Regions from separate parts of the Duffyella gerundensis genome, predicted to be linked through region 3. Evidence: predicted binding sites of a transcription regulator. Region 3 holds the regulator's gene; each other region holds the start of a gene.
The links. The regulator PhoB, encoded in region 3, activates phosphate uptake and scavenging genes when phosphate is short. The targets are predictions, from matches to a motif close to CTGTCATAAAACTGNCNNAT.
Positions count from the first base shown of each region.

Region 1: a site for PhoB is predicted at 7,534-7,553, ahead of pitA (inorganic phosphate transporter PitA). Genes of this name have one in related genera too.
Region 2: a site for PhoB is predicted at 3,189-3,208, ahead of rbsK (ribokinase). Genes of this name have one in related genera too.

Region 1 is NZ_LN907827.1:227,336-237,424, reverse strand. It holds gene EM595_RS01085 (glycosyltransferase) at 1-475, shown strand, start outside; gene crtY (lycopene beta-cyclase CrtY) at 472-1,638, shown strand; gene EM595_RS01075 (phytoene desaturase) at 1,638-3,116, shown strand; gene crtB (15-cis-phytoene synthase CrtB) at 3,113-4,039, shown strand; gene EM595_RS01065 (sterol desaturase family protein) at 3,957-4,526, opposite strand; gene nhaA (Na+/H+ antiporter NhaA) at 4,727-5,905, opposite strand; gene EM595_RS20500 (DUF2256 domain-containing protein) at 6,060-6,197, opposite strand; gene EM595_RS01055 (BaiN/RdsA family NAD(P)/FAD-dependent oxidoreductase) at 6,274-7,458, opposite strand; gene pitA (inorganic phosphate transporter PitA) at 7,704-9,203, shown strand; gene uspB (universal stress protein UspB) at 9,293-9,628, opposite strand; gene uspA (universal stress protein UspA) at 10,034-10,089, shown strand, end outside.
Region 2 is NZ_LN907827.1:713,538-723,626, reverse strand. It holds gene EM595_RS03270 (aldose 1-epimerase family protein) at 1-880, opposite strand, end outside; gene fucP (L-fucose:H+ symporter permease) at 877-2,202, opposite strand; gene rbsK (ribokinase) at 2,211-3,128, opposite strand; gene deoR (DNA-binding transcriptional repressor DeoR) at 3,483-4,253, shown strand; gene ettA (energy-dependent translational throttle protein EttA) at 4,390-6,057, shown strand; gene EM595_RS03245 (LysR family transcriptional regulator) at 6,099-6,992, opposite strand; gene EM595_RS03240 (zinc-binding alcohol dehydrogenase family protein) at 7,087-8,088, shown strand; gene nadR (multifunctional transcriptional regulator/nicotinamide-nucleotide adenylyltransferase/ribosylnicotinamide kinase NadR) at 8,162-9,388, opposite strand; gene radA (DNA repair protein RadA) at 9,455-10,089, opposite strand, start outside.
Region 3 is NZ_LN907827.1:1,031,275-1,041,363, forward strand. It holds gene EM595_RS04650 (SbcC/MukB-like Walker B domain-containing protein) at 1-2,922, opposite strand, end outside; gene sbcD (exonuclease subunit SbcD) at 2,919-4,142, opposite strand; gene phoB (phosphate response regulator transcription factor PhoB) at 4,334-5,023, shown strand; gene phoR (phosphate regulon sensor histidine kinase PhoR) at 5,039-6,352, shown strand; gene EM595_RS04670 (PstS family phosphate ABC transporter substrate-binding protein) at 6,371-7,294, shown strand; gene EM595_RS04675 (cobalamin-independent methionine synthase II family protein) at 7,468-8,571, shown strand; gene brnQ (branched-chain amino acid transport system II carrier protein) at 8,961-10,089, shown strand, end outside.

The DNA.
Region 1 (10,089 bases), 800 kb from region 3:
CTCTACCATCGCGCGCGCCTGCCGTTCGCTGGACGTGCAGCTACTGATTGCCCATTGTGGCGGCCTTGATGCGGCGCAAAGTGAACAACTAAAAAACAGCGGTGCCACTTTCGTGACCGATTTTGCCGATCAGCGCAGCGTATTGCAGCAGGCGCAGGCGGTAATCACGCACGGCGGATTGAATACCGTGGTCGATGCCATTGCCAGCGCTACGCCAATTTTGGCCATTCCCATCGCATTCGATCAGCCGGGCGTTGCCGCGCGCGTTGCCTGGCACGGATTGGGCCGTCGCGTCTCGCGCTTCGCCAGCGCCGATAAGCTGGCGGGCCACCTGCAAAGCCTGCTCAGCGATGCCGCATTTGCACAGCGGCTGTCTGCCCTGCAACCGGCGCTGCAGCAGGCTGGCGGCGCACAGCGAGCAGCGATGATTGTTGAACAGGCATTGGGCCAGCATCCACAGCGGGCAGCATCATGAATAAGATATGGGATGTGATTCTGGTTGGCGGCGGCCTGGCCAACGGCCTGATTGCCTGGCGGCTTAAACAGTGCCAGCCGCAGCTCGACGTGCTATTGCTGGAAGCGGGCTCAGCACCGGGCGGCAACCATACCTGGAGCTTTCATCATCAGGATCTCAGCGAGGCTCAGCATGCCTGGCTTGCGCCTTTTGTTGCACACCGCTGGGATGGCTATGAGGTGCGCTTTCCGGTGCTGAATCGTACGCTGCCCGGCGGCTATCTGAGTATTACCTCCGAGCGCTTTGCCGAGGTCATCAGCGCGGCGCTGGGCGATCGGTTGCGTACCCACAGCGAGGCGATGGCCGTCGCACCCGATTGTGTTCAGCTGCGCAGTGGCGACACGTTACATGCACGTGCGGTGATTGATGGCCGTGGCTATCAGCCCGGGCCGCACCTCGCCGTTGGCTCCCAGGCCTTTGTCGGCCAGGAATGGCAGCTGGCGCAGCCGCACGGTCTGGTGCGTCCAATATTGATGGATGCCACGGTAGATCAGCAGGAGGGTTATCGCTTCGTCTATACCCTGCCGCTGTCGCCAGACAGCCTGCTGATTGAAGATACACACTATATTGACCGCTCCGCGCTGGATGCAGATCGCTCACGACAGAACATCGCCGATTATGCGCTGAGCCAGGGTTGGCAGCTGCGCACCCTGCAGCGTGAAGAACAGGGCAGCCTGCCGATCACCCTGGCGGGTCAGCATGACGCCTTCTGGCAGCAGGCGCAGGGCCAGCCACGCAGCGGTTTGCGTGCCGGACTGTTCCACGCTACCACTGGCTATTCTCTGCCGCTGGCCGCCACGCTGGCCGATACCATTGCCGCACAGTCCGCGGTCGATCACGCCGCGCTGTTTACTCTTATCCGCGGCGTTGCTGGCGATCAATGGCGCCGTCAACGCTTCTTCCGCATGCTTAACCGCATGCTGTTTCTGGCCGGACGGCCCGAGCAGCGTTGGCAGGTGATGCAACGATTTTATGGACTCAACGATCGGCTGATTGCCCGTTTTTACGCGGGTCAGCTAACGTTAACCGATATGGCACGGATTCTGACCGGTAAGCCACCGGTTCCGGTGCGCGAAGCGTTACGCGCCGTGCTTAAGCAAACTCCCCGGCTGCGAGCCTTTTAATGAAAAAAAATATTGTAATTGGTGCCGGTTTCGGTGGCCTCGCCCTGGCTATTCGCCTGCAGGCCGCCGGTATTCCCACGCTGCTGCTTGAGCAGCGCGATAAGCCCGGCGGACGTGCTTACGTCTATGAAGATCAGGGCTTTATTTTTGATGCTGGCCCAACGGTGATTACCGATCCCAGCGCCATCGAGGAGCTGTTTACCCTGGCAGGCAAAAATCTCGCCGACTACGTTGAGCTGATGCCGGTAAAACCGTTTTATCGCCTGTGCTGGGAAGATGGCAAGGTGCTGAATTATGACAACGACCAGCCGCGCCTTGAGGAACAGATTCATCAGTTTAATCCGCGCGACGTCGAAGGCTATCAGCAGTTTCTCGCCTATTCTCAGGCGGTGTTCCGCGAAGGCTACCTGAAGCTTGGCACGGTGCCGTTCCTCTCTTTCCGCGACATGATGCGCGCCGGGCCACAGCTGGCACGCTTGCAGGCGTGGCGCAGCGTCTACAGCATGGTGTCGAAATTTATCGAAGATGAGCACCTGCGCCAGGCGTTTTCGTTTCATTCGTTGCTGGTGGGCGGCAACCCTTTTGCGACCTCTTCAATCTATACGCTGATCCATGCGCTGGAGCGTGAATGGGGCGTCTGGTTCCCACGCGGCGGCACCGGTGCGCTGGTGCAGGGCATGGTTAAACTGTTTGAGGATCTGGGCGGCGAGCTGATCCTCAATGCGAAAGTAGAGCGGCTGGAAACCGAAGGTGAAAAGATCAGCGCGGTCACGCTGGCGGACGGACGCCATTTCCCCGCTTCGGCGGTGGCGTCCAATGCGGACGTGGTGCACACCTATGAAAAGTTACTCGGCCATCATCCGGTGGGCGTCAGCCGTGCCACCAGCCTGAAGAAGAAACGCATGAGCAACTCGTTGTTTGTGCTCTATTTTGGCCTGAATCACCACCATTCGCAGCTGGCACACCATACGGTGTGCTTTGGTGCACGCTATCAGGCGCTGATTCATGAAATCTTCAACAGCGACGCGTTAGCCGACGATTTCTCGCTTTATCTGCATGCGCCCTGCGTTACCGACCCGTCGCTGGCACCTGAAGGCTGCGCCAGCTATTACGTGCTGGCACCGGTGCCGCATCTGGGCACCGCCGATCTCGACTGGGACGTTGAAGGTCCACGCCTGCGCGATCGCATTTTTGAATACCTTGAAGAGCGCTATATGCCCGGCCTGCGCGATCAGCTGGTGACGCATCGCATATTTACGCCGTTTGATTTCCGCGATGAGCTGGGTGCGCATCTGGGTTCCGCGTTCTCTGTGGAGCCGATCCTGACGCAGAGCGCCTGGTTCCGCCCGCATAACCGTGACAGCCGCATTCCCAATCTCTATCTGGTGGGTGCTGGCACTCATCCCGGCGCCGGTATTCCTGGCGTGATCGGCTCGGCGAAAGCCACCGCAGGCCTGATGGTAGAGGATCAAAAATGAATCAGCCGCTGCTGAATCACGCGACACAAACCATGGCGGCGGGCTCAAAAAGTTTTGCCACCGCCTCGAAGCTGTTTGATGCCAGCACGCGGCGCAGCGCTCTGATGCTTTACGCCTGGTGCCGTCACTGTGATGACGTCATTGACGGTCAGGAATTAGGTTTTGCCGCGCCGGTGGTAAGCATCAGCGACGCTGAACAGCGGCTGGCCAAACTGCAAAGCCAGACTCGTCAGGCTTACGCGGGCGCGCCGATGGATGAACCGGCATTCGCCGCGTTTCAGGAGGTGGTGCTGGCGCATGACATTCCGCAACAGCAGGCGTTTGATCACCTTGAAGGCTACGCCATGGACGTGCGCGATGAGGCCTATCTCAATTTCGACGACACACTGCGCTATTGCTATCACGTCGCAGGCGTAGTTGGTCTCATGATGGCGCGGGTGATGGGCGTACGCGACGAGGCGGTGTTGGATCGGGCATGTGATTTGGGCCTGGCATTTCAGTTGACCAATATTGCCCGCGACATCGTTGAAGATGCCCAGGCTGGCCGCTGTTATTTACCGGCTGACTGGCTGGCCGAAGAGGGATTAACGCCCGCCACCCTGGCAGACGAGGCGAACCGTCCGGCACTGGCGCGGCTGGCAACGCGATTGATTAACGCCGCAGAGCCCTATTACGATTCGGCGCGTGCCGGATTACCTGGCCTGCCGCTGCGTTGCGCCTGGGCCATCGCCACCGCGCGCGGGGTTTATCGTGAAATTGGTATCAAAGTGCAGCGCGCAGGCAGCGATGCCTGGCAACGGCGGCAGGGCACCAGCAAAATGGAGAAGCTGGGCCTGCTGATCAGCGGTGCGGGGATGGCGGTGACTTCTCGCGTGCGATCGCCGACGCCGCGTCCTGCTGGCCTCTGGCAGCGCCCGCGCTAGCACCGGCTCGTGCGCGCCGACGTCCATGGCGCTGGCGCAGCGTCGCCTGCAGTTTCTCAACCGGCGGCGCATAGAGAAAACCAAACGACACACAATCTTCCTTGCCACGCACCGCATGATGTAAGCGGTGCGCCATATACAGACGCTTAAGGTAGCCACGGCGCGGCACGTAGCGAAACGGCCAGCGCTGATGCACCAGTCCGTCGTGGACGATAAAATAAAGCAGGCCGTACAGCGTCATGCCAGCACCAATCCACTGCAGCGGCCAGTAGCCTGCCGTTCCGGCGGCGATCAGCGCAATGGCCAGCCCGGCAAACAGCACCGCATACATATCGTTGAGTTCAAACCAGCCGGTGCGCGGTTCATGGTGCGAGTGGTGCCAGTTCCAGCCCCAGCCGTGCATGATGTACCTGTGTGAAAAGGCTGCTATCAGTTCCATAGCAGCAACGGTTGAAAGGACGATCAAGGTGTTCCACAGCACAAGCATAGTTAATCCCGGATTCTAATAGGGTAAGGTCAGACCGAGCCAATGAGAAACGTTAACATCGCCAGACTGCCGGGCAAAGTATAAACGCTATTTATTGCACTGTATAAAGATGGCGAATAATTCGGCACGGATTGCGGCACGCTTTCCACGCCCCAAAAGAAAAACCCGCACGAGGCGGGTTTGATCGGGGTTGAATGAACTCAGCTGCGACGCGCGTGGGCGAAGCGCAGAATCAACATACCGAAAATTGCCGCGGCGATTGATCCCGCCAGCACACCAATTTTCACCTCATCCACCAGCAGTGGCGCATGCGCAAATGCCAGGTTGCCGATAAACAGGCTCATGGTAAACCCAATACCGCACAGCACGGCCACGCCGTAGAGCTGCAGCCAGCTGCTGTTGTCCGGCTTTTTCGCCAGGCCGGTGACAATAGCCAGTAATGACAGACCAAACACACCGATCTGCTTGCCAAAAAACAGTCCCAGCGCCACGCCAATAGGCACCGGTGCGGTTAAATCGTCCAGCGTCATGCCGCCCAGCGCCACGCCCGCGTTGGCAAAACCAAACAGCGGCAGCACGATAAAGGTGACCCACGGCCCCAGCGCATGCTCCAGTTTTTCCAGCGGCGAGGTTTCATCTTCACCACCTTTTAACGGGATAAACAGCGCCAGCAGAATGCCTGCGATGGTAGCGTGCACGCCCGACTGCAGCATAAAGAACCACAGCACCACGCCAACCACCAGATAAGGCAGCAGGCGCTTCACGCCCATGCGGTTCATGATCGCCAGCAGCACAACCATCGCAGCGGCACCGGCCAGCATGGTCAGAGCGATATCACTGGTATAAAACAGCGCGATAATAATCACCGCACCCATGTCATCCAGGATGGCCAGCGCGGAGAGAAAGATTTTCAGCGACAGCGGAACGCGATCGCCCAGCAGCGCCAGCACGCCCAGCGCAAAAGCAATATCGGTAGCGGTGGGAATCGCCCAGCCTGAGAGCGTTTCCGGATTGCCGCTGTTAAACGCATAAAAGAACAGCGCCGGTACCGCCATGCCGCCTGCCGCCGCAAAGCCGGGCAGCGCACGCTGGCTCCAGCTCGCCAGCTGGCCCATAAGCAGTTCACGTTTGATATCCAGCCCGACCAGCAGGAAGAATATCGCCATCAGCGCGTCGTTGATCCAGTGCTCAACGGAAAGCCCTGCGGTTTTCCACACCAGCAACGCCTTATAGCTTTCGCCCCAGGCAGAGTTGGCAATGATAATCGCCGCGGCGGAGGCGAGGATCAACACAATGCCGCCGGCCATGGGTGAGGTAAAGAAAGCCGCAAAGGCGCGGGTAATCACAATTGGTGCTTTTTTAATGCTGTTTCCAGCCATATCGCCTCCCTGAGGGCTGTTCGGTTCACATCAGTGATGGACGTAGGTGCTTTACGACGTCTGCCGCAGCTGCAACTTTAACTGTCAACAGGCGGGCATACCAGTAGTGGGACAGCGGGCGTCATAACGCAGGGCGACGCAGCAACAGAAAAGCTTAATGTTGATGCTTATAACGACGACAGCGCTCCGAGCAGTAGCGCACCTCGTCCCAGCATCGTTCCCATTTCTTGCGCCAGGTGAACGGCAGCCCACACACAACGCAGGTTTTCACCGGAAGCTCGCTCTTTTTCACCCGTTTCTCCGTAATGGATCGTTTTAACGGCGCCGCGATAAGCCAGCCGTTATGCCACCTTTAGCCTGGCACAACCTCACAGCGCCTGCGCACAGGCCCATGCCGAGCTCCATGCCCACTGGAAGTTATAGCCGCCGAGCCAGCCGGTGACATCCACCACTTCGCCAATAAAATAGAGCCCCGGCACCTGCCGCGCCTCCATGGTTTTAGAAGAGAGCTGCGTGGTGTCGACGCCGCCGAGCGTCACTTCAGCGGTACGATAGCCTTCCGTGCCGTTAGGCTGTACGCGCCAGTTATGGAGAGTATGTACTAACTCACTCTGCTGTTTAGCATTCAGCTGCTTTAGTGTTACATCGGGCACGATCGCCAGGGTTTGCAGCACTTCCACCAGCCGTTTCGGCAACACCTTCGCCAGGCTATTTTTCAGGCTGAGATTGGGATGCGCCTCGCGCTGGACGGTGAGAAACGCGCCCAGTTCGGTGGTCGGTGATAAATTGATGGCCAGCTGCTCGCCGGGCAGCCAGTAACTGGAAATCTGCAGAATCGCTGGACCGGAAAGGCCGCGATGGGTAAACAGCAGCGCTTCTTTAAACAGCGTGCCATCTTCGGCCTCCACGGTAGCAGGCAGCGCCACGCCAGAGAGATTTTGTAGCTGATCGAGCAGCGGCTTATGCAGCGTAAACGGCACCAGCCCGGCGCGCGTTGGGAACACAGAAAGGCCAAACTGCTCGGCAATTTTATAGCCCAGCGGCGACGCGCCAAGGCCCGGCATTGATAAGCCACCGCTCGCCACCACAAGTTTGCGAGCACTAACTTCTGTACCATTGAGGCTCACTCTGTAGCCCTGATCATCGCGCGTAATGGCACCCACCTCGGTGCGCAGGCGCAGCGTTACCCGGCCCCGCTCACACTCCTTAACCAGCAGATCCACCATCTGCTGTGCAGAATCGTCGCAAAACAGCTGACCCAGGGTTTTCTCGTGGTAGGCGATGCCGTGTTTTGCGACCAGCTCGATAAAATCCCATTGGGTATAGCGTGCCAGCGCCGACTTACAGAAATGCGGATTGTGCGAGAGATAGGCCGCGGGCTCGATATACATGTTGGTAAAATTGCAGCGGCCGCCGCCGGACATCAGAATTTTACGCCCTGGTTTTTTACCGTTATCCACCAGCAGCACGTTCAGGCCACGCTGCCCCGCCTGGGCGGCGCAAAACAACCCAGCGGCGCCTGCGCCAATGATAATAACGTCAAACTGTTCCACGATGGCTCCCGGCCCGTTTTTTACGAAAGGCGCTGATTGTAGAGAGATGGCACATGATGTGCCAGCGTCATCAGAATCGCATAAATGTGTCATAATGTAACAGGCTAATAGTATTCACTTTTTTAATGAACAGCTGGCCTTTGTTGCACGGCGATGTCAAAAAAAGTCTATATTTTCCTTTCCCATCACGCGCTTTGTCGCTGATAATGCGCCGCGTTCATGTCCTCCAAAATGGCGTAACATTTATGCTACATCTGTTTGCTGGTCTCGATTACACTACCGGCCTGTTACTGGTTCTTGCTCTGCTGTTTGTATTGTTTTATGAGGCAATCAACGGCTTCCATGATACCGCTAACGCGGTGGCGACTGTGATCTATACGCGAGCAATGCGTGCGCAGCTGGCCGTCGTCATGGCGGGTGTCTTCAATTTCTTTGGCGTGCTGTTGGGTGGCTTGAGCGTGGCGTATGCCATTGTGCATATGTTGCCCACCGATTTGCTATTGAATGTCGGTTCTGCGCATGGCCTGGCGATGGTGTTCTCCATGCTGTTGGCCGCTATCATCTGGAACCTGGGTACCTGGTATCTCGGTTTGCCTGCATCAAGTTCGCATACGTTAATCGGCGCCATTATCGGCATCGGCCTGACGAATGCATTGATGACCGGCTCTTCCGTGGTAGATGCGCTGAATATCCCTAAAGTTATCAATATCTTTGCTTCGCTGATTCTCTCGCCGATTGTTGGCCTGATCATCGCTGGCGGCCTGATTTTTCTGCTGCGCCGCTACTGGAGCAATACCAAAAAACGTTCGCGTATCCATATGACGCCAGCTGACCGTGAAAAGATCGATGGCAAGAAAAAGCCGCCGTTCTGGACCCGTATCGCGCTGATCGTTTCGGCCATTGGCGTCAGCTATTCGCATGGCGCTAACGATGGTCAGAAAGGCATTGGCCTGATTATGCTGGTGTTAATTGGCGTTGCGCCTGCGGGCTTCGTGGTTAACATGAACGCTTCTGGCTATGACATCACGCGTACCCGCGATGCGGTTAACCACCTGCAGCAATATTATCAGCAGCACGATCAGGCACTGACGCACATCATTGCGATGGCGCCACCTGCGGTACCGACGCCGGAAGAGATTCCGTCTGGTCCACAGGAGTTTCATTGCGATAGCGCCCGCGCGCTGGTTGCGGTGCAACGTGCGCAAGGCCTGCTGACCAATCTGCAAAGCTACGATCAGCTGTCAGTTGATCAGCGCAGTCAGATGCGTCGTTTGCTGCTGTGCATCTCCGATACGGCGGACAAAGCCGCTAAGCTGCCGGAAACCAGCCCGGACGATCGCCGCTTCCTCAATAAGCTGAAAAGCGATTTGTTGAGCAGCATCGAATATGCGCCGATCTGGATTATCGTGGCGGTTGCGCTGGCGTTAGGCACAGGCACCATGATTGGCTGGCGTCGTGTGGCGACCACCATCGGTGAAAAAATCGGTAAGAAAGGCATGACCTATGCGCAGGGCATGTCGGCTCAGGTCACTGCCGCGCTGTCGATTGGCGTCGCCAGTTACACCGGTATGCCAGTTTCAACCACGCACATTCTCTCCTCTTCGGTGGCGGGAACCATGCTGGTTGATGGCGGTGGCTTGCAGAGCCGTACCATTAAGAATATCGCGATGGCATGGATCTTTACCCTGCCGGTTTGTATCGTGCTGTCCGGTTCACTTTACTGGATTGCGCTCAAGCTGATTTAATCGCGCCGGGCGTTTCCCTCACTCATCGGGTGAGGGAAACCCTGCTTCTCCCCCGCTTCGCCCTGCTCTGCCGCTTTCCTCACGCTCACCTAATGCCAGATCGCCAGACCAATCAGGCTGACAAATACCAGGCCGCATAGCGCGCTGGTCAGCAAGAACTGCCGACGCACCCGCTCACAGCGACGAATAAACTCTTCATCATGATGATCGCGGTAACGCTGCGCCCAGATATAGCGCACCAGCCGTACCTGCTTACTCGGCTGCCCATGAGAGGTGAAAAATCCGGCGCCATCAACATATTGATACAGCAAAGGATCGCACCCGCGCAGCACGAATAAGAGCGCGCGCAGAGAGGAGAAATAACGTGCCATGTTAATTAAGCAAATTACACATAAAGCCCAGAAAAGCGCGATGGTGCTGATCATCTGTTTCCTCCCAACTCGACTCGCGGGAACGCAAAAGGCGACTGACGCCTTTCCTGTCAGAACAATAAAGTGAATGCTGAGAAAGCAGCTATCCGAGCCGGTAAATCGATCCTGTTACTAGTTTAGGAGATTAAAAGAAAAACTTTCCAGCAATGATTCTGACTGGCCGCAAAAAGTTAGCGAATAGCGGACGATCGATATCGCATTCAGCGCTGCTTCGCTCAGCATCCGTTAACATTTGGCGCTATACTGGAGGTCATAATTAAGGCGCAGGTGAAGGGCGCCGCTGCGCACCAGGCCGATCCCGGCGGCTCAACCTGCTGGTTCGTCATGGAAAACAGATGATGGTGATGGAGCAAACTTACCTGCTAACCTAATCGCGCCTCTAACGGAAGGAGTTGTATCATGGCTTATAAACATATCCTGATTGCGGTCGATCTTTCCCCGGAAAGTAAGCTGCT
Region 2 (10,089 bases), 320 kb from region 3:
GATCGGCATTATGCAGGATCCAGCGTGTGGCATGGCTGAACTGCTGGCTGGAGAAGCGCGTCATCAGCGCATAGCCTTCTGGCGAATGCAGCTCAAACTGCAGCATATCGCCATACTGCGCCAGATCGTCAGCAAAGAAGACGATTTCCGGATCGTACAGCTCTGGCCGATCCAGCACGGCAAACTGCTGCGGCTGCTCGGCCAGCTGCGCGGTGTAATCGCGCCAGGCGGGCGTTGGCCGCACATGCGCCGGAATGCTGCTGCGCAGGGAAAATGCCGTATCCGGAATCGACTGCACAAAGCGCCCCTGATCCACCCACGCCGCGTTGATATGGCACATGTACTGCAGCGGCATCGGTGCGCCCGCCAGGTTCGTCACCGACATCTCAATCTGCAGACGTGGTGTGTCGGCTTGCAGGCGCACCGCCGGTGTCGCGCGATAATGATGGCCAAATCCCTTGATGTACTCGCACTCGCCAGAGAGCGATACGCTCTCCTCCTCCAGCGTCAGCCAGGCGGCATCCATGCGGGCACACGGCATTTCGCCATGCAGCGGATGGCTGTCTTCCGCCGCCGGGCAGCCGTTAGCCAGCAGGCCGGAGTGAAAGGCAAAGCAGCCGTAAGTATCGATAATGCTGCTACCGGGCAGCGGTTGACTAAAGGCGTTGCCCATGGTCAGCGAACGATCATCGAAGGCCGCATCCCAAATCATCTGCCCATAAAAAGGCAGCACGATCGCGTAGCCACGGCGGTTGCTGATGCGGACGGCTTCAACGCCCGCCGGATAGCGAAACAGCTCGACCCTAAATGCCGCATTCTCCAGCAGGGTAAACGGTGTGGCCTGGAATTGTTCCCGGCACAGATGGATGCGTGTACTCATAACGCCTCCTGTGCCAGCTGGCCGCTGGCGCGACGCAGTTTGTTGTGGCGTAGCTCACCCCAGAAATAACAGCCGACCCAGACAAAGCAGAGCAGCGACACGCCGAACGCCAGCTGCATCGATCCCAGATGGTCAGAGACCAGCCCCTGCAGCGCCGGAATAAACGCTGCGCCCACAATCGCCATGACGATAAAGGCGCCCGCCACCTCGGTGTATTTGTTCTCAACCGTTGCCAGCGTATTGGCGTAAATGGTCGCCCAGCACGGCCCGAACAGACAGCTGACAAACACCGCGGCATACACCGCCGTGAAGTCAGGCACTAGCATCACGTAGAGCAGGGTTAACACGCCGAGCACCGAATAGGCGATCAGCACCTTTTCCGCCCGGAAGCGCGCCATCAGGAAGTTGGCGATAAACTTGCCGAGGAAGAAGCAGATAAAGCTGTAGATCATAAAGTTAGAGGCGTGGCGTTCGTTAACCGCACCGAGATTCAGCGCCAGGCGAATGGTGAATGACCAGACCGCCACCTGCATGCCGACGTAGAGAAACTGCGCCACGATGCCGCGTTTGAAGCGACGGTTTGTTGCCAGATAGCGGAAGGTCTCGCTCAGCGACGGCAGCGAGGTGCGGTTGCTTTCCGGCTTGCAGTGCGGATAACGGGTAAACATAAACAGCACCATCACCACTACCAGCACCATCACCAGATATTTATAGGGCTCCAGCGTGTGTTCGAGCATGCTCAGACGGAAGGCATGCAGCTGCTCCGGGTTCATGGCGGCCATCTGGCTGTGCAGGCTGTCGCCCTCCTGAAACACCAGATATTTGCCCAGCACAATGCCCATCAGTGCGCCAACCGGATAAAACGTCTGGCTGATATTGAGCCGCAACGTGGCGTGTTCACGACGACCAATCATTGAGCTATAGGTATTGGCCGCGGTCTCCAGAAAGCTGAGGCCGATAGCAATGGCAAAGATCGCCGCCAGAAACATGGTGTAAGTTGCCATGTGCGACGCCGGGTAAAACAGTACGCAGCCAACAATATAGAGCGCCAGCCCCATCAAAATCGCCAGTTTGTAGCTCGCTTTGCGGATCACCAGCGACGCGGGAATGGCAATCAAAAAGTAGCCGCCGTAAAAGGCGCTCTGCACCAGCGCGCTGGCAAAATCGCTGAGCGCAAACACGCTTTTAAACTGGGTAATCAGAATGTCATTGAGGCTGGCGGCGCAGCCCCACAGCGGAAACAGGCAGGAGAGCAGAATGAACTGGAACAAAGGCGTTTTGTTTAAATAGCCGTCGGGTTGCTGCGCAGTGATCGGTTGCATGGTGGACCTCAATGAACGTTGAGAAAACGCTGGAAGGTGTCGGCATCGGGATAGGACGATTGGGTACCGCGGCCGGTGACGCTACAGGCGGCATAGGCTACGGCGCTCTGCATGGCGGCAGCTACGTCGCCGGTTGCCACCAGCCGTTGGGCAAAACAGCCGATAAAGGCGTCGCCTGCGCCGCTGGTATCAACGGCGTTGACCGTCAGCGAGGGGACGTGATGGCTCTCGTCACCCTGTAACCACAGTGCGCCGCGCTGGCCGAGGGTGATCACCAGGTTTTTCAGCCCCTGTTGCAGCAGCGATTGTCCCGCCAGCCGCACCTGCTCATCACTGGCTACCGGCATGCCGGTGAGGATCGCCAGCTCGGTTTCATTGGGCATAAAGAAGTCGCATTTACAGGCGTAGGCCATATCCAGATCGTTCACGGCGGGCGCGGGATTAAGGATCACTTTTATGCCCGCCTCGCGCGCAAAGTCGATGGCGTAATAGACGGTTTCCAGCGGCACTTCCAGCTGCAGGATGATCAACTGACAGGCCCGCAACGCGTCAGCCGCGGCGTCGATATCAGCCGGCTTCAGCCGTTGATTGGCACCTTTGATAATCAGGATGCGGTTTTGCGACTGATCGTCCACAAAGATAGGCGCCACGCCGCTGGAGGTGCCGGGCGCGGAGGTCACATAGCGCGTATCGACGCCCTGCTGCTGTAAATTGGCGAGGGTGCCAGGGGCAAACAGGTCGTCCCCGACTTTGCCAACCATCATCACGCTGGCGCCGAGCTTTGCCGCCGCCACCGCCTGATTAGCCCCTTTCCCGCCGCAGCCAAGGGCGAAATCAGGCGCTTCCAGCGTTTCCCCCGCCTCTGGCAGGCGGTTGGTATAAGTAATCAGGTCCACCATATTGGAACCAATGACCGCAATATCCATGTTGTTCTCCCGGTTAAAATTAACGCATTAATTGTTATTAAAATCACAATAACAATTCATTAACGTTAATTTTGTGACAATAACCACATCCCTGAAACGCGGTATAAATCAAATTACCGGCGATAAAGCGCAACGCAGCGTGTTACTATTTTCACAAACCTGTTGCAGGCGGAAAAATCTGGCGGCTCATTTCGTCAGCGCAACGTAAGCGATTGCGTGTGGTTTGCCGGGCGATCGCTTTGCGGGTAAGATTAAAAGCCCGGCTGCCTGAAGGCATACAAGCCCTTAAAATTAAGCACATTTGTGCTGATTACCGGCTACGGCCACCGCGATGTCATCACTCAGAGAAACACTATGGAAACCCGGCGCGACGAACGTATTCATAAGCTTACTCAGGCGCTTAAGCACACCGATAAACTGCATCTGAAAGATGCGGCGCAGTTGCTGGGCGTCTCTGAAATGACCATCCGCCGGGACCTCAGCGAATGCGCCTCCACGGTAGTGTTGCTGGGTGGCTATATCGTTAGCGATCCCAAACATCACGTCGGCCACTATTTCATATCCGATCAGCACGGACAGAATGCCGCGCGCAAGCAGCGGCTGGCGCAGGTCGCCGCCGGACTGATCGCGGAAAACGATACGGTGTTTTTTGATTGCGGCACCACCGTGCCTTACATCATTGACGCCCTGCCCGACTCGCTGAGCTTTACCGCGGTCTGCTGCGCGATGAATACCTTTCTGGCGCTGAAGGAGAAACCGGCCTGTAATGTGATCCTCAGCGGCGGTGAATTTCACGCCGATAATGCGCTGTTTACGCCAATCGGCGCACACTCGATTCTTGACGATCTCTGCCCGACGCTGGCTTTTATCTCGGCAGCGGGCATTGATAAAGATCAGGGCGCTACCTGCTACAACATTAATGAGCTGGCAATGAAACATCACGCCATGCGCCGCGCCCGTCAGCGAATCCTGATTGCCGACAGCAGTAAATATGGCAAGGTGCTGCCAGCACGCATCGGCGAGCTGCGCCGCTTTGATATGCTGGTCAGCGACAGCGCGCCGGATGAGGCGCTGGCCGCCAGCATGGCGCAGCAGCAGCTGGCACTGCATCTGCCCGGAGCGTGAGCGCCGTCGGCGTTTTCGCTCTGCCCTCTGCGGTTGCGGAAGAATCCGCGCGCATCGGCTGTGAATAGCGGTTAAAAAAGGCTAAACTTCGGGATCGAACGTTACCGAAAACCGATCCCAAGAGGCTCAATACAACGTGGCTCAATTCGTCTATAGCATGCATCGCGTCGGCAAAGTGGTTCCGCCGAAGCGACATATCCTGAAGAACATCTCGCTCAGCTTCTTCCCTGGCGCCAAAATCGGCGTACTGGGTCTGAACGGCGCAGGTAAATCAACGCTGTTACGCATCATGGCCGGTATCGATAAAGATATCGAAGGTGAAGCGCGTCCGCAGCCCGGCATCAAAATTGGCTATCTGCCGCAGGAGCCGCAGCTAAACCTTGAACACACCGTGCGTGAGTCCATTGAAGAAGCGGTATCCGAAGTGGTTGGCGCGCTGAAGCGCCTCGACGAGGTTTATACGCTTTACGCTGAGCCGGACGCTGACTTCGACAAGCTGGCCGCTGAACAGGGCCGTCTGGAGGAGATTATTCAGGCGCACGATGGCCACAACATCAACAGCCAGCTGGAACGCGCCGCCGATGCGCTGCGCCTGCCGGACTGGGATGCGAAGATCGCCAACCTGTCGGGTGGTGAGCGTCGTCGTGTGGCTATCTGCCGTCTGCTGCTGGAAAAGCCAGACATGCTGCTGCTCGACGAACCAACCAACCACCTTGATGCCGAATCCGTTGCCTGGCTGGAACGCTTCCTGCACGACTTCGAAGGCACCGTGGTGGCGATTACCCACGACCGTTACTTCCTTGATAACGTAGCGGGCTGGATTCTGGAGCTTGACCGCGGCGAAGGTATTCCGTGGGAAGGTAACTACTCTTCCTGGCTGGAGCAGAAAGATCAGCGTCTGGCGCAGGAAGCTTCATCTGAAGCGGCGCGTCGTAAGTCGATTGAGAAAGAGCTGGAATGGGTTCGTCAGGGCGCGAAAGGCCGTCAGTCCAAGGGCAAAGCCCGTCTGGCACGCTTTGAAGAGCTGAACAACGCGGAATACCAGAAGCGTAATGAAACCAGCGAACTGTTTATTCCACCGGGCCCGCGTCTGGGCGACAAAGTGGTGGAAGTGAACAACCTGCGTAAATCTTACGGCGATCGCGTGCTGATCGACGATCTGACCTTCTCCGTACCGAAAGGCGCGATTGTCGGCATTATCGGACCGAACGGCGCCGGTAAATCGACGCTGTTCCGCATGCTTTCCGGTCAGGAACAGGCGGATCAGGGCAGCATTGAACTCGGCGAAACGGTGAAGCTGGCCTCTGTGGATCAGTTCCGTGACTCGATGGATGGCAGCAAAACCGTTTGGGAAGAAGTCTCAGGGGGTCAGGACATTATGCGCATTGGCAGCACCGAAATGCCAAGCCGCGCCTATGTTGGCCGCTTCAACTTCAAAGGCACCGATCAGGGCAAGTTTGTCGGTGAGCTGTCTGGTGGTGAGCGTGGTCGTCTGCATCTGGCGAAGCTGCTGCAGGTTGGCGGCAACATGCTGCTGCTCGATGAGCCAACCAACGACCTCGACATTGAAACCCTGCGCGCGCTGGAAAACGCCCTGCTGGAATTCCCTGGCTGTGCCATGGTGATCTCGCATGACCGTTGGTTCCTCGACCGCATCGCCACGCACATCCTCGATTACCAGGATGAAGGCAAGATCGAATTCTTCGAAGGTAACTTTACCGAATACGAAGATTACAAAAAACGTACGCTGGGCGCTGCCGCACTGGAGCCAAAACGTATGAAGTACAAGAAGATGATCAAGTAATCATCATAAGGGAGCCACAGCGGCTCCCTTTTTATTGCCGATCAACGATAGAACGCCCGCAGCACCTCACTCTGCAAGACAAAATCGATGTAGCGCGCCACCGCCGGCGAATTCAGTTTTCTGTCCGGATAGACCAGCCAAAGCTCATTGCCCGTGACTTCCCATTCCGGCAGCACTTTCACCAGCTGCGCCTGCGATATCTCATCGCTGAGAAAACGCGGCAGCAGCGTAATGCCACCGCCTTCAATGGCGCACTGACGGGCATAAATCAGATTGTCGGTCAGGTGCGTTGGCGGCAGCAGCCAGCGATAGCTCTCTTCACCCTTGCTCAGCAGCCATTCAGCCCAGGCACGATGGGCAATCGACTGGTGCTCCGGCAGCTGATGCGGATGATGAATCGCCGGGAAGCGCGCCAGATAAGCAGGCGACGCCACCAAATCGCGCTGACAGTAGCCGATGCGTCGACCAATCAGTGTCGAATCTTCCGGCTTCCCGGTGCGCAGCGCGATATCTACCCCCTCCTCCACCAGATCGCGCCGCTCATCGGAGATCAGCACTTCCAGCGTCACCTCGGGATAGCGCCGCTGAAACTCAATATTGCATTTCGCCAACAGCGTAGCGCCAATGCCCGCCGGGCTGGTAATGCGCAGCCGCCCGCTAGGGTTCTCCCGCAGCCGTGCGATCGCCTGTTCAGCACGCTCACTGGCCTGCAATAGTTCCTGACAATGGATCAGGTAACGTTCACCGGCAAAGGTCAGGCTCAGCTTGCGCGTGGTGCGATTGAGCAGCCGCAGACCCAGCTGCTGTTCCAGCTGGCTGATGCGCTGACTGACGCTCGATTTTGGCAGCCCGGCGCGCTGGGCCGCTGCGGTGAAACTGCCGCAGCCCGCCACCAGCGCAAACAGCGCCATATCCTGCAGTTGCTTAAACATGATTGTTCACCTGAGACGAACGCTGTGTGAGTTATTGTCCATATTATCATCGCTGGCGGATGCCACTACACTTAAGGCATCAACCAAGGAGAACATCGTGAATATTCGAGCCATTGCTATCAACCCTGAGAACCCCGCGCAGTTTATTGAGATTCAGCCAGAGAAGCCGACGCCGGGCGAATACGATCTGCTGGTGGAAGTGAAGGCGGTATCGGTCAATCCGGTCGATACCAAGGTGCACAAAGGCGCGCAAAAAAATGGCCTGCAGCAGCCGCGCATCCTCGGCTGGGACGCCAGCGGCGTGGTGCGGGAAGTGGGCAGCAGCGTCACAAATTTCAAAGCGGGCGACGAAGTCTATTACGCTGGCGATCTGACCCGTCCGGGCAGCAACAGCACGCATCAGCTGGTGGATGCGCGTATTACCGGCCACAAGCCGACCTCGCTTGAGTGGGCAGCGGCGGCGGCGATTCCGCTAACCGCACTGACCGCGTGGGAAGGCCTGTTTGAGCGTCTCCATCTCGATCAGGCGGGCGCCGACAAAACGCTGCTGATCGTTGGCGGCGCGGGCGGCGTGGGTTCACTGGCGATTCCGCTGGCTAAGCTGCGCAGCAAGGTCAAAGTGATTGCCACCGCATCGCGCCCGGATTCGGTGAAATGGTGTCAGGAACGCGGCGCCGATCTGGTGATTGACTACAAAGATATGCCGGGCGAGCTGGAGAAGCATGGCCTGAAGCAGGTCGATTATATTTTCTGCCTGAATGATACCGATGGCCACTGGAACACCATGGCACAGCTGATTGCGCCGCAGGGCCATATCTGCACCATCGTGGAAAATGAGCATCCGCTGTCGATGGATCAGCTGAAGCTAAAAAGCGCCGCGCTGCACTTTGAACTGATGTATACGCGCAGCATGTTCAAGACGCCAGATATGGCGCAGCAGGGTGAGATTCTGGATGCGGTGGCGACACTGCTGGATGAAGGTAAACTGCAGGGCACGCTGAGCGAGACGCTGCACGGCCTGAGCGTTGATACGCTGACGCAGGCACACGGCAAAGTGCTGGAAGGCCACATGCGTGGCAAAGTGGTTATCGCTTACTGATAGCCTCTGGCCGACCGGCCAGCCAGCGCAGGTGACGGGCCAGCGGGCGTGATGCTCGCTGGCCCGTTTTCGATCAGGCTTTTACCAGCGCGCGCACCAATTCGACGCAGCGTAAAAACCGGCTGTCATAATCATCTTCTTCCACGTGCACATAATCGACCTGGTTCGCCTCGAGCATCGATACCAGCAGCGTCTGAAACTCACGACGATCCACCGAGCTGCCAAGACTGCGCAGCCCGTCGGCCACCCAGGGCACATTGTTCTCCAGCAGGATCACCAGATCGAAACGATATTCATCGATCAGCGCCTGCACAAACGGATGTTCGCGCCCTTCATACTTTTTGCAAAACGCCTGCGTGGTAACAAAATCGGTGTCGATAAACGCCACCTTGTTAGCGTACTTCACCGCAAAGTCGATATATTGCGCCTGGCCCAGGGCGATTTTGTCGTAGTCGGAATATTGCAGTGCCATTTCGTCACCGCCAAGGTGTGAGAAAACGTAATCGCGACCATATTCCCAGGCGCTGGTGGTGTTGAAGATATTGGCCAGCTTGTTAACCAGCGTCGATTTGCCGCTCGATTCGCCGCCTAAAATCGCCACCGTACGGACAAAGAACGGCTTCACTTCGGTAGGAATGTATTCCCAGTAGTGAAACGGATTCTGGCGGATCTGCGCGCCGCTGATGTTCATAAAGGATCGTTTTGGATCGATCACCCGCGCCTCGATCCCCAGATGCGCCTGATACTGCGCGCCATCCTGCTCTTCGCTGGTGTAGACACAGTCCGGCAAAATGCCCTCATTGGACATATAGGTCTGAATACCGGCGCTCCAGACATCCCAGCCGTGCGGATAAGGCTCCATGCCCTCTTCGTTAAAGGCGTGAATATGAATATTTTTCTGATATTTAAAGGTCTGCAGCAGCCAGCGAAGGCGATCGCTGACCGTCGGCTGTTGCGACATGGCACTGTTTTCAAACAGCTGGCGATCGCGCGAGTCGTCATAGCCCATCACGATATGCAGCTCATCCACCTGGCTACAGGCACGCTGGATCAGATAAATGTGCCCGGTGTGCAGCGGATAAAACTTGCCGAATACCACGCCAATGGTTTTCTCACGACGCGGAAACTCCAGGCCTAAAAAGCGGTGCAGTGCCTCCAGCTTCTGGGCGCTGGGGCTTTTGATTTTGGCGTTTAACAGCTGGCTGAGATAGCCTTTGGTCATGCCGCTGGCGTCTGCAACCTGTTGCAGCGTATGTCCCTGCTGGCGGATAGCCGTTTTAAGATACTCAAATGACGACATGATCTGCCTCCTGCGTAAAGGGTATGCCGGGCTGAGCGAAAAGCGGCCCCGCAGGGCCGCTGTGCATCAGAGTTCGTCCAGAATCGCCAGCGCATCGGCCAGCTTTTTAACGCCAAACACCTGCATGTTTTCCGGCATCCGTTTCGGTACGTTGGCCGCCGGAACGATGGCGCGCTTAAAGCCGTGCTTGGCCGCTTCGGAGATGCGCTCCTGACCGCTGGGCACCGGACGAATTTCGCCAGCCAGGCCGACTTCGCCAAAAATCACCAGGTCAGGCGGCAGCGGACGGTCGCGCAGGCTGGAGACCATCGCCAGCAGCAGCGCCAGATCGGCACTGGTTTCGGTGACCTTCACCCCGCCAACCACGTTGACGAACACATCCTGATCGGCCATTTGCAGGCCGCCATGACGGTGCAACACCGCCAGCAGAATGGCGAGGCGGTTCTGCTCCAGCCCTACCGCCACGCGGCGCGGGTTGCCCATCATCGACTGATCGACCAGCGCCTGAATCTCCACCAGCAGCGGGCGCGTGCCTTCCCAGACCACCATCACCGAACTGCCCGGCGTCACCTCATCGCCACGCGAGAGAAAAATCGCCGACGGGTTGCTGACTTCGCGCATGCCCTGCTCGGTCATGGCAAACACGCCCAGCTCATTGACCGCGCCAAAGCGATTTTTATGGCTGCGCAGCGTGCGGAAAC
Region 3 (10,089 bases):
GGCGCGCTGCAATGCCTGTTCCGCCTGCTGCTGCGCCGCACGTAATGTCGCGGCCTCGCTGGTATCCAGCAACGCTGCCTGGAATGTGGCTTCATCGTTAAAGCCCTGTTCAGCCAGCGCCTCACGGAACGCAGCGGCGGTGATTTCGGCGCGCTGCCGTAATGTTAGGCACTGAGCGGAAAGCGAACGCTGTTCGCCGTCAAGAATATTAAGCTGATTTTGCGCCTGCTGGCTCTGCTGCGTGGCGGCATTTAACGCCTGTTCGGCCTGCGTTAGCGCCTGTTGCGCCTGCTGACGCGCATCATCGACGCGCCGATCGCCAAGCAGCTGCTGGCGCTGCTGCTGCAGGCTTGCCCGCTGTTGCTGCAGCGATGTCAGCTCCTGCTGCCACTGTTGCAGCTGCGCCTCCTGTTGCTGCAGCTGTTGCGTTAACAGTGCCAGCTGCTGTTGTCGTTCAGCTAGTCGTTGGGCCAACTCGGTAAGTGCGCGCTCACTTTCCTGCCACTGTTGCCACTCCTGCTGGCGTGCCTCAAGCCAGTCGTTGCGCTGGTCAACGGCAGGCGATGCCAGCGGCGCCAGCGAAGCGTGGAAAGCCTCTGCCAGCACGGCGCAGTGCTGCTGCGCTTTTTCCTGCTGTTGGTGAGCCTGTTCAGCGCTGCGCGTCAGGTTGTCCAGCTGCTGAATGAGCAACTGCTGCTGCTGTTGCTGCTGCTGGCACTGCTGCTGCACCTGCCAGTAGTGCTCTTTTGCCTGCTGGACGCGCGTGCTGGCTTGCTGGAGTGTCAGCTGCTGCTGCGCCAGTTGCGCCTCTTCTGCATCCTGTTGCGCCAGCCAGGCGTCGATCTCCGCCTGCTGTTCTGGTGCGATGCTCAGCGCCAGTAATTCGTTTAGCTGCTGCCACTGATGCAGGCACTGCTCGTGCTCCTGCGTCAGCTCAAGCTGCTCGCGCGTCAGCTGTTGCTGCTGCATCTGCACGCCTTCCCGCAGCGCTTTTCTGGCACTGCCTTCTTCGCCCAACTGCTTCACTTCCTGTTCCAGCTGCTGCAATCGCAGCTGGTTTTCAGTGAGGGTTAAGGTCTGATAAGCGTCAATCGCCGGATGTTCACAGGCGCCGCAGAGCGGGCAGGGCGCGCCAGACGTTAGTTGGGCACGATAACCGGCGAGATCGGCAATCTGCTTTTCCAGCTCGCAGCGCTCACGCAGATCTTTTAGATGCTGATGTTTTTCTGCCCAGCGCTGACGCAGCAGCGCCAGCTGTTGTTCATGTTCCTGCTGCTGTTGCTGAAGCTGTTGCTGGCTGTGCTGCTGTTTCTGCTGGCGCGTTGTCAGCTGTCTCAGTTGCGGTGCCAGCAGGGCCAGCCGTTGCCGGGCCGGGCGCTGTTGCATCAGCCGCTCGCTGCTGGCCTGAAGCTGCTCTGGCGCATGCTGCTGGTGCAGCACCGCCAGCGCGCGCTCCGCCTCGGCTGCCTGCTGTTCGGCGATCTGCTGCTGGCTGAGCAGCGGCGCCATCGTTTGCTGCAAGGCATCAAGCTGCTGCTTGTGTTGTTGTCGATCGCGCTGCTGCTGGTTCAGCGCGGCGGTAAGTTCTGCCTGTTGCTGTTCCGCCTGCTGCAGCTGACGAAGCTGTTCACGCCAGGCGGGCAGCGCTTCGCCCCAACGCGCCAGATGCGGATGCGCCTCGCGCCACTGCTGTTGCCGCTGTTGCTGCGTCAGTAAATCCTGAAGGGTCTGCTGCTGCTCACGCTGAGCACGCTGCTGTGTTGCCACGCCAGCGGCATGATCGTCGCAGCTGGTGCGTAGCTGCGCGATCTGCTGATCGATGCGTTCTCGTTGGCTGTCCAGCGGAATCACCTGTTCAGTGAGATGCTGAACCGCTAACTGAGCGTCATACTGCTGCTGACGCCGCGCCGCCGCCAGCGCCAGCGCCTGTTGCAGTTGCTGCTGTTCCGCTTGCTGCTGTGTCATGCGCTGCTGCAATTGGCTTAGCTGCTGTTCAAGCTGCTGCAAATCCTCGTTGACCTGCTGGCGCTGTTGCCACACCGTGCGCAATGCTTCGGCCGGTGCGGCACGTGCCAGACGTTCGCGCTCGGGCGCCAGCTGTTGCCAGTGCTGCTGCGTCTGCTGCTGTTGCTGACTGGCAGCGTCGGCATCCTGCGCCAGCTGCTGCTGCTGTTCATGCCAGCGCTGCGCCTGACTGAGCTGCTCAATCTGCTGATTAAGCTGCTGTTCCTGTTCGCCCAGCACATCCAGCTGCTGTTGCAGATTAGCCACGCTGGCGCTATCCAGCAGCGCCATCGCCGAGGCGCGCGTGCGTAATGATTCCAGCGCCAGCCGTGCGCTTTTATGCCGTTCAAACACCGCTATCGACAGCTGACCATAGATTTCCGTGCCGGTCAGCTCCTCCAGCAGCTCGGCGCGTTCGCCCGCTTTAGCATTCAGAAAGGCGGCAAACTGACCCTGCGACAGCATCATCGATTTGGTGAAGCGAGCAAAATCGAGGCCAGAGAGCGTTTCGATCATCTTCAGCTTGTCGTTGACCTTATCGGCCACGATGACATTGTCATCGCAGCGCGCCAGCTCGACGCGCGGCGCCTGCAGCTTGCCATCCACCGCGCCGCGCGCGCGGTTCTGACTCCAGAAGGCGCGCCAGGCGACGCCTTTGACTTCAAATTCCACTTCGGCGAGACATTCGGCGGTATCACGGGTAATCAGTTCATTCTGCGTCTGCGATAGCGGGCCAAGGCGCGGCGTTTGATGATAAAGCGCCAGGCAGATGGCATCCAGCAGGGTGGTTTTGCCCGCGCCAGTGGGGCCGGTAATGGCAAACAGGCCGTTACTGGCAAACGGCTCGGCGCTGAAATCTATTTTCCATTCGCCGCGCAGTGAGTTGAGGTTTTTAAAACGCAGGGTCAATATTTTCATGTGGACGTCTCATCGTCATTCAGGCCATCAAGCGTTTGCGCAAAGAGCTGACGCAGCGTGGTTTGCTGCTGCTCAGAGAGCGACTCCTGCGCCAGACGCCGGGCAAAGACCTCATCGGGCTGCAGCTCGCTCAGGGTTTCGTTGAGATGGCTGGCGAAATGACGCTCGCGTTGTTCACGGCTGCGGCGAATCAGCAGCACTTCAACCGGCAGATCGGCGGTGAGCTGTTCAATGTGACGCTGCACATCATTGAGGTATTCCAGCGTGGCGATTTCAATATCCAGCCACACCGGTTGCGGATAGTCACCGTGACGGAACGGGGTCAGCTGTTGCTCAATCTCCGCCAGCGATCCTTTCAGAATCTGCATTGGCTGAAACACCGGCACCACCAGCGTCTCGATCTCATTAAGCCGATCGCCGCTGAATTCCAGCAGAAAAACGCTTTTTTCGCTGCCGCACTCGTCAAAGCTCAAAGGAATGGGCGAGCCGCTGTAACGAATAATCTCGCTGCCGCCGATGCGCTGCGCCCGATGAATGTGGCCGAGTGCAATGTAATCAGCGGGCGGAAACGCCTGCGCCGGAAAGGCGTCCAGCGTGCCGATATAGATGTCGCGGACCGCGTCACTTTTAGTCACGCCGACGGTGGTCAGATGGCCGGTGGCGACGATCGGCAGGCGATCGCCGCGGCGCTCGCGTTCGGTCAGCGCCTGCTGATAGCAGCGCTGATAGTGCTCGCTGATCGCTTCCAGCAGGCTCTGCTGTTTTTCACGACCGGACTGCCCAGCGCGGCTGCGCAGAATGTCACGCGGCCGCAAAAAGGGAATGGCGCAGAGCAGCGCGCCCGGCTGACCCTGGCGATCTTTCAGCAGCAGCACCTGATCGGCAGGATCGTCGCTGGCAGCGGCGATCACCCGGGTATTCAGGCAGGCGAGCAGTTCGCGCGACTCATTCAGGGTGGCAACGGAATCGTGATTGCCACCCAGCACCACCAACTCACAGCCGGTGGCCTGCAGCTGCACCACAAAGCGATTGTAGAGTTCGCGGGCGTAGCTCGGCGGCGAGCCGGTATCAAAAATGTCGCCCGCCACCACAATGGCATCCACCTGATGCTGCTCGACACACGCCAGCAGCCAGCTAAAAAAAGCCTGATGCTCCGGTGCGCGGCTTTTGGTGTAGAAAAACTGACCCAAATGCCAGTCGGAGGTGTGAATGATGCGCATGCTGATTCCCGGGCAATGAAAAGACACCGCCGATTATACCGACTGAAAATAAAAAGGGGCGAAGGAAAGCGGTAACAGAAGTGTTAAAAACCGTGCGGCACCCCCGTGCTTTTTTCATAAATCTGTCATAAAACTGACGCATAATGACGCCGCAAATCCCAGTGACCCGGGTCACATTCGCAGGAGCAATAATGGCTAAGCGTATTTTGGTTGTCGAAGATGAAGCCCCCATTCGTGAAATGTTGTGTTTTGTGCTGGAGCAGAACGACTACCAACCAATAGAAGCAGAAGATTACGACAGCGCGATCAATATGCTGATTGAACCCTGGCCGGACCTGATCCTGCTTGACTGGATGCTGCCAGGCGGCAGCGGCATTCAGTTCATTAAACACCTGAAGCGTGAAGCGATGACCCGGGATATTCCGGTGATGATGTTGACCGCGCGCGGTGAAGAGGAAGATCGGGTACGTGGCCTGGAAGTCGGCGCCGACGATTACATTACCAAGCCTTTTTCGCCAAAAGAGCTGATGGCGCGCATCAAAGCGGTAATGCGCCGTATTTCACCGATGGCGGTGGAAGAGGTGATTGAAATGCAGGGATTGAGCCTTGATCCTTCATCGCATCGGGTGATGTCAGAAACCACGCCGCTGGAAATGGGCCCTACTGAATACAAACTCTTGCACTTTTTCATGACGCATCCGGAACGGGTTTACAGCCGCGAACAGCTGCTGAATAACGTCTGGGGCACCAACGTCTACGTGGAAGATCGCACCGTGGACGTGCATATTCGGCGTTTGCGTAAGGCGCTGGAACTCTCCGGACACGATCGCATGGTACAAACCGTGCGTGGAACAGGGTATCGTTTCTCCGCCCGCTACTGATCCGGAGTCACACTCGTGCTGGAACGCCTCTCCTGGAAGAGATTATTGCTGGAATTACTGCTGGCGATTCTGCCAGCCGCTATTCTGGGTTTATTGCTGGGCGGTCTGGCCTGGTTTTTATTGTGTGCGGTGCTGGCCGTGCTGTTCTGGCATTTCTGGCAGTTGATGAAGCTCTCGAACTGGCTGTGGGTTGACCGCACCATGACGCCGCCTACCGGACGCGGCAGCTGGGAACCGCTGTTTTACGGGCTTTATCAGATGCAGTTACGTAACCGCCGCCGCCGCCGCGAGTTGGGCAATCTGATCAAACGCTTTCGCAGCGGAGCCGAGTCGCTGCCCGATGCGCTGGTGTTGACCACCGAAGAGGGCAATATTTTCTGGTGCAACGGCCTGGCGCAGCAACATCTGCGGCTGCGCTGGCCGGAAGATAATGGCCAGAATATCCTCAACCTGCTGCGCTATCCGGAATTCTCCCGCTATATTCGCCAGCGCGATTTTGCGAAACCGCTGACGCTGGTGATGAACAACCAGCGCCACCTCGAATTTCGCGTCATGCCTTACAGCGAAGGCCAGTGGCTGCTGGTGGCGCGCGACGTCACGCAGAAACATCAGCTGGAGGGCGCGCGGCGAAATTTCTTTGCCAACGTCAGTCACGAACTGCGTACGCCGCTTACCGTGCTGCAGGGGTATCTGGAAATGATGAACGATGCCGGCATGGCAGGACGCTCGCGGGATAAAGCGCTGCACACCATGCAGGAACAGACGCGGCGCATGGACAGCCTGGTTAAACAGCTGCTGACGCTGTCGCGTATTGAAGCCGCGCCGGTGGTCGATCTCTCTGAAAAAGTCGATGTGCCGATTATGCTGCGCCTGCTGCAACGCGAGGCGGAAACACTGAGCAGCGGCCGCCATACCATCAGCTTTGATTTTGACAGCGAGCTGAAGGTGTTCGGCAACGATGAGCAGCTGCGCAGCGCCATTTCAAACCTGGTGTACAACGCCGTTAACCATACGCCAGAAGGCACGCATATTCGCGTCAGCTGGCAGCGGGTGCGCGATGGCGTGCGCTTCAGCGTCAGCGATGACGGACCCGGTATCAGCGCAGAGCACCTGCCGCGGCTGACCGAACGTTTTTATCGTGTCGACAAAGCGCGATCGCGGGCAACCGGTGGCAGCGGCCTCGGGCTGGCGATCGTGAAGCATGCGCTCAGCCACCATAACGCCCGACTGGAGATCACCAGCCAGCCGGGTAAAGCCACTACCTTCAGCTTTACCTTGCCACCAGGCTTGATTGTGCAGGCGGATCTGGCTGAAAATGCCGTGCATTAACCCCTTGCAGGCATAACGATGAAAGCGTTGATTTTGGCTCTGCTGCTGCTGACGGGCCCGCTGGCGCAGGCAAAAGAAGGCATGCTGGCCGGCAATCTGACCAGCGTCGGTTCCGATACGCTCGGCTACTTGATGTCGCTGTGGGGCGAGGATTTTAACCGGCTCTATCCTGGCGTTAACGTGCAGGTGCAGGCGGCGGGGTCTTCTACCGCGCCGACCGCGCTGGCTGCCGGTGCCGCGCAGCTCGGCGCCATGAGTCGGCCCATGCAGGCCACGGAACGCCGCCTGTTTGAAGAAAAATATGGCTATCCGCCGCTGGCCATTCCGGTGGCGATGGATGCGCTGGTGGTGATGGTGAATCAGGACAATCCGCTGCAGCAGCTGAGCGTACAGCAGCTGGATGCGCTGTTTTCGGTCACTCGCCGCTGCGGTGGCACACATGTGCCGCAGCGCTGGGGCGATCTGCTGGCGCAGCCGCAATGGCAGAACCGCACGATTGCCCGTCAGGGCCGCAACTCCGCTTCTGGCACCTGGGGTTTTTTCAAGCAGCAGGCGCTGTGCGACGGCGATTTTCGCAACGACGTGGCGGAATTCCCCGGCTCTGCTGCTGTGGTGCAGGCGGTGGCCAGTAACCTTAACGCTATCGGCTATGCCAGCATGGGTTTTCATCTCAGCGGCGTGAAAATCGTGCCGCTGGTTGGTGACGCGGGTACGCCGGTTGCGCCCACCGTGGACGCGATCCGCAGCGGTCGCTATCCCTTTGCTCGTCCGCTCTATCTCTACGTCAATAAAGCACCGGGACATCCGCTTGAGCCGCGCACGCTCGCCTTCGTCAACTATGTGCTCTCGGCGCAAGGACAGGCGATGATTCCGCGCACCGGCTATCTGCCGCTTTCCACTGAGCAGGTGGTACAGGCGCAACGGCTGTTCAACACACCCTGACGCTCAACATGAATTAATTTCATGGGACATGAATTTTCCTCTATTGCGCCGCTGCGTACAGCATGTCAATCTGCCTCCAGACATATAGCCATCCAGATGGCTGTAAATAACAGTTGGTAATTATTTCCTGCCGCAATCACCGGCAGGAAGGATTCACTTTCAGGAGCCCGTTCATGAGCCAGTTCACCGCCCCTTTCCGTGCCGATACCGTTGGCAGCTTCCTGCGTCCACAGGCGATTAAACAGGCGCGCACGCAGTTTGCCGCTGGCGACATTGATGCCGCTACGCTGCGTCAGATTGAAGATGAACAGATTCTCGATGTGGTGAACAAGCAGCGAGCCAACGGCCTGCAGGTGGTCACTGACGGTGAGTTTCGTCGTGCCTGGTGGCACTTTGACTTTTTTGCCGGACTGGACGGCGTGGAGCTCTATGAAGCCGAGCAGGGCATTCAGTTCAACGGCGTGCAGACCAAAGCCCACGGCGTGCGCGTTACCGGCAAGCTCGGCTTCAGTCAGCACCCGATGCTGGAAGATTTCCGCTATCTGAAAAGCATCGCCGGTGATGCGGTGCCAAAAATGACCATTCCCAGCCCAAGCGTGCTGCACTTCCGCGGCGGTCGCAAAACCATTGATGCCGACGTCTATCCGAATATGGATGACTATTTTGACGATCTGGCGCTGACCTATCGCACGGCCATCGCCGCCTTTTACGAGGCAGGCTGCCGTTATTTGCAGCTCGATGACACCGTATGGGCCTATCTCTGTTCGGAAGATCAAAAGCGCCAAATCCGCGAGCGTGGCGACGATCCGGAAGAGCTGGCACGTATTTATGCCCGCGTGTTGAACAAGGCAATCGAAGGCAAACCGGACGATTTGATCATCGGTTTGCACGTCTGCCGCGGCAACTTCCGCTCAACCTGGATCTCCGAAGGCGGCTACGAGCCGGTGGCTGAGATTCTGTTTGGCAGCGTTAATATTGATGCTTTTTACCTGGAATATGACAATGAACGCGCCGGCGGCTTTGAACCGCTGCGCTTTATTAAGCCAGGCAAACAGCAGGTGGTACTGGGCTTAATCACCACCAAACAGGGCGAACTGGAAGACCCGGCGGTGGTGAAAGCGCGCCTGGCCGAAGCGGCGCAGTTTGTCGATCTGAGCCAGATCTGCCTCAGTCCGCAGTGTGGTTTTGCCTCAACTGAAGAGGGCAACAGCCTGACGGAAGCGCAGCAGTGGGCGAAGATTCGTCTGGTGGTCGATATCGCGCAACAAGTGTGGTGATGGCGTAAAGTTGTGCAGACAGGCGCGTAAACCGCGCCTTCTGTGCAACTGAATCGCTTCATATGACCGATATGCTCAGCGACTGTGTAAATAAACTACACATCATGTAATGCTTCTATTGAATAGTTTAAACGATTTCGCTAACTTTCTGCTCGCCCGCGCTATATCACTCTGCTTTTCCGATCCCGTATTGCCTTTCCCCGCTATAAACGATTTACTTGGCGCCGTTGTCCGCATATTGCACTGTGTAAATAACAGATCTGCTCGCTATTTCTGCGTTTAAAGCTCCGCATTATTTTGCCGCTTTTTCCCTGAAGGATGCTGCACGAAAACATCCACAGGCTGGACAACCCAAACATCACTCATCGCAACAACAGTACGGGCCGTCTATGAAACATCGTTTAACTTCCAGGGATATCCTCGCGCTGGGCTTTATGACCTTTGCCCTGTTCGTCGGCGCGGGCAATATTATCTTTCCTCCGGTTGTCGGCATGCAGTCAGGCGATCACGTCTGGGTGGCCGCTATCGGCTTTTTGATCACCGCGGTTGGGCTACCGGTGCTGACAGTCATCGCGCTGGCGCGCGTCGGGGGCGGCATTGACGCGCTCAGTTCGCCGATTGGTAAAGCGGCAGGCCTGCTGTTGGCCACCGTCTGCTACCTGGCGGTGGGCCCACTGTTCGCCACGCCACGTACCGCGACCGTCTCTTTTGCCGTCGGCATCGCGCCGCTGACCGGCGACGGCACCATGCCGCTGTTTGTCTACAGCCTGATCTATTTTGCGCTGGTAATCGCCATTTCGCTCTATCCGGGCAAACTGCTGGATACCGTGGGCCACTATCTGGCCCCGCTGAAAATCGTGGCGCTGACCGTGCTCGGTATCGCCGCGCTGGTTTGGCCAGCAGGCGGTTTGAAATCAGCGGCGGAGAGCTATCAGCACGCAGCGTTTTCCACCGGCTTCGTTAACGGCTATCTGACCATGGATACGCTGGGCGCGCTGGTGTTCGGCATCGTGATTGTCAATGCTGCCCGTTCGCGTGGTGTTGAGGACAGCAAGCTGCTGACCCGTTACACCATTATGGCTGGCCTGATTGCTGGCGTCGGCTTAACGCTGGTGTACCTGAGCCTGTTCCAGCTCGGTTCCGGCATCGGTTCGCTGGTGAAACCGGACGCTAACGGCGCCGAAATCCTGCATGCCTATGTGCAGCAGACCTTCGGCAACTACGGCTCGATTTTCCTTGCCGCGCTGATTTTTGTCGCCTGTATGGTGACGGCGATTGGCCTGACCTGCGCCTGTGCCGAGTTCTTTGCGCAATATTTGCCCTTATCTTACAAAACCCTGGTAATTATCCTTGGCCTCTTCTCGATGCTGGTGTCTAATCTCGGCCTGAGCCATTTAATCCAGATTTCTATCCCGGTTCTGACCGCAATTTATCCGCCGTGCATCGTGCTCGTCGTGCTGAGTTTTACCCTTAGCTGGTGGAATAAAAGTGCACGCATCGTGGCACCGGCTATGCTGG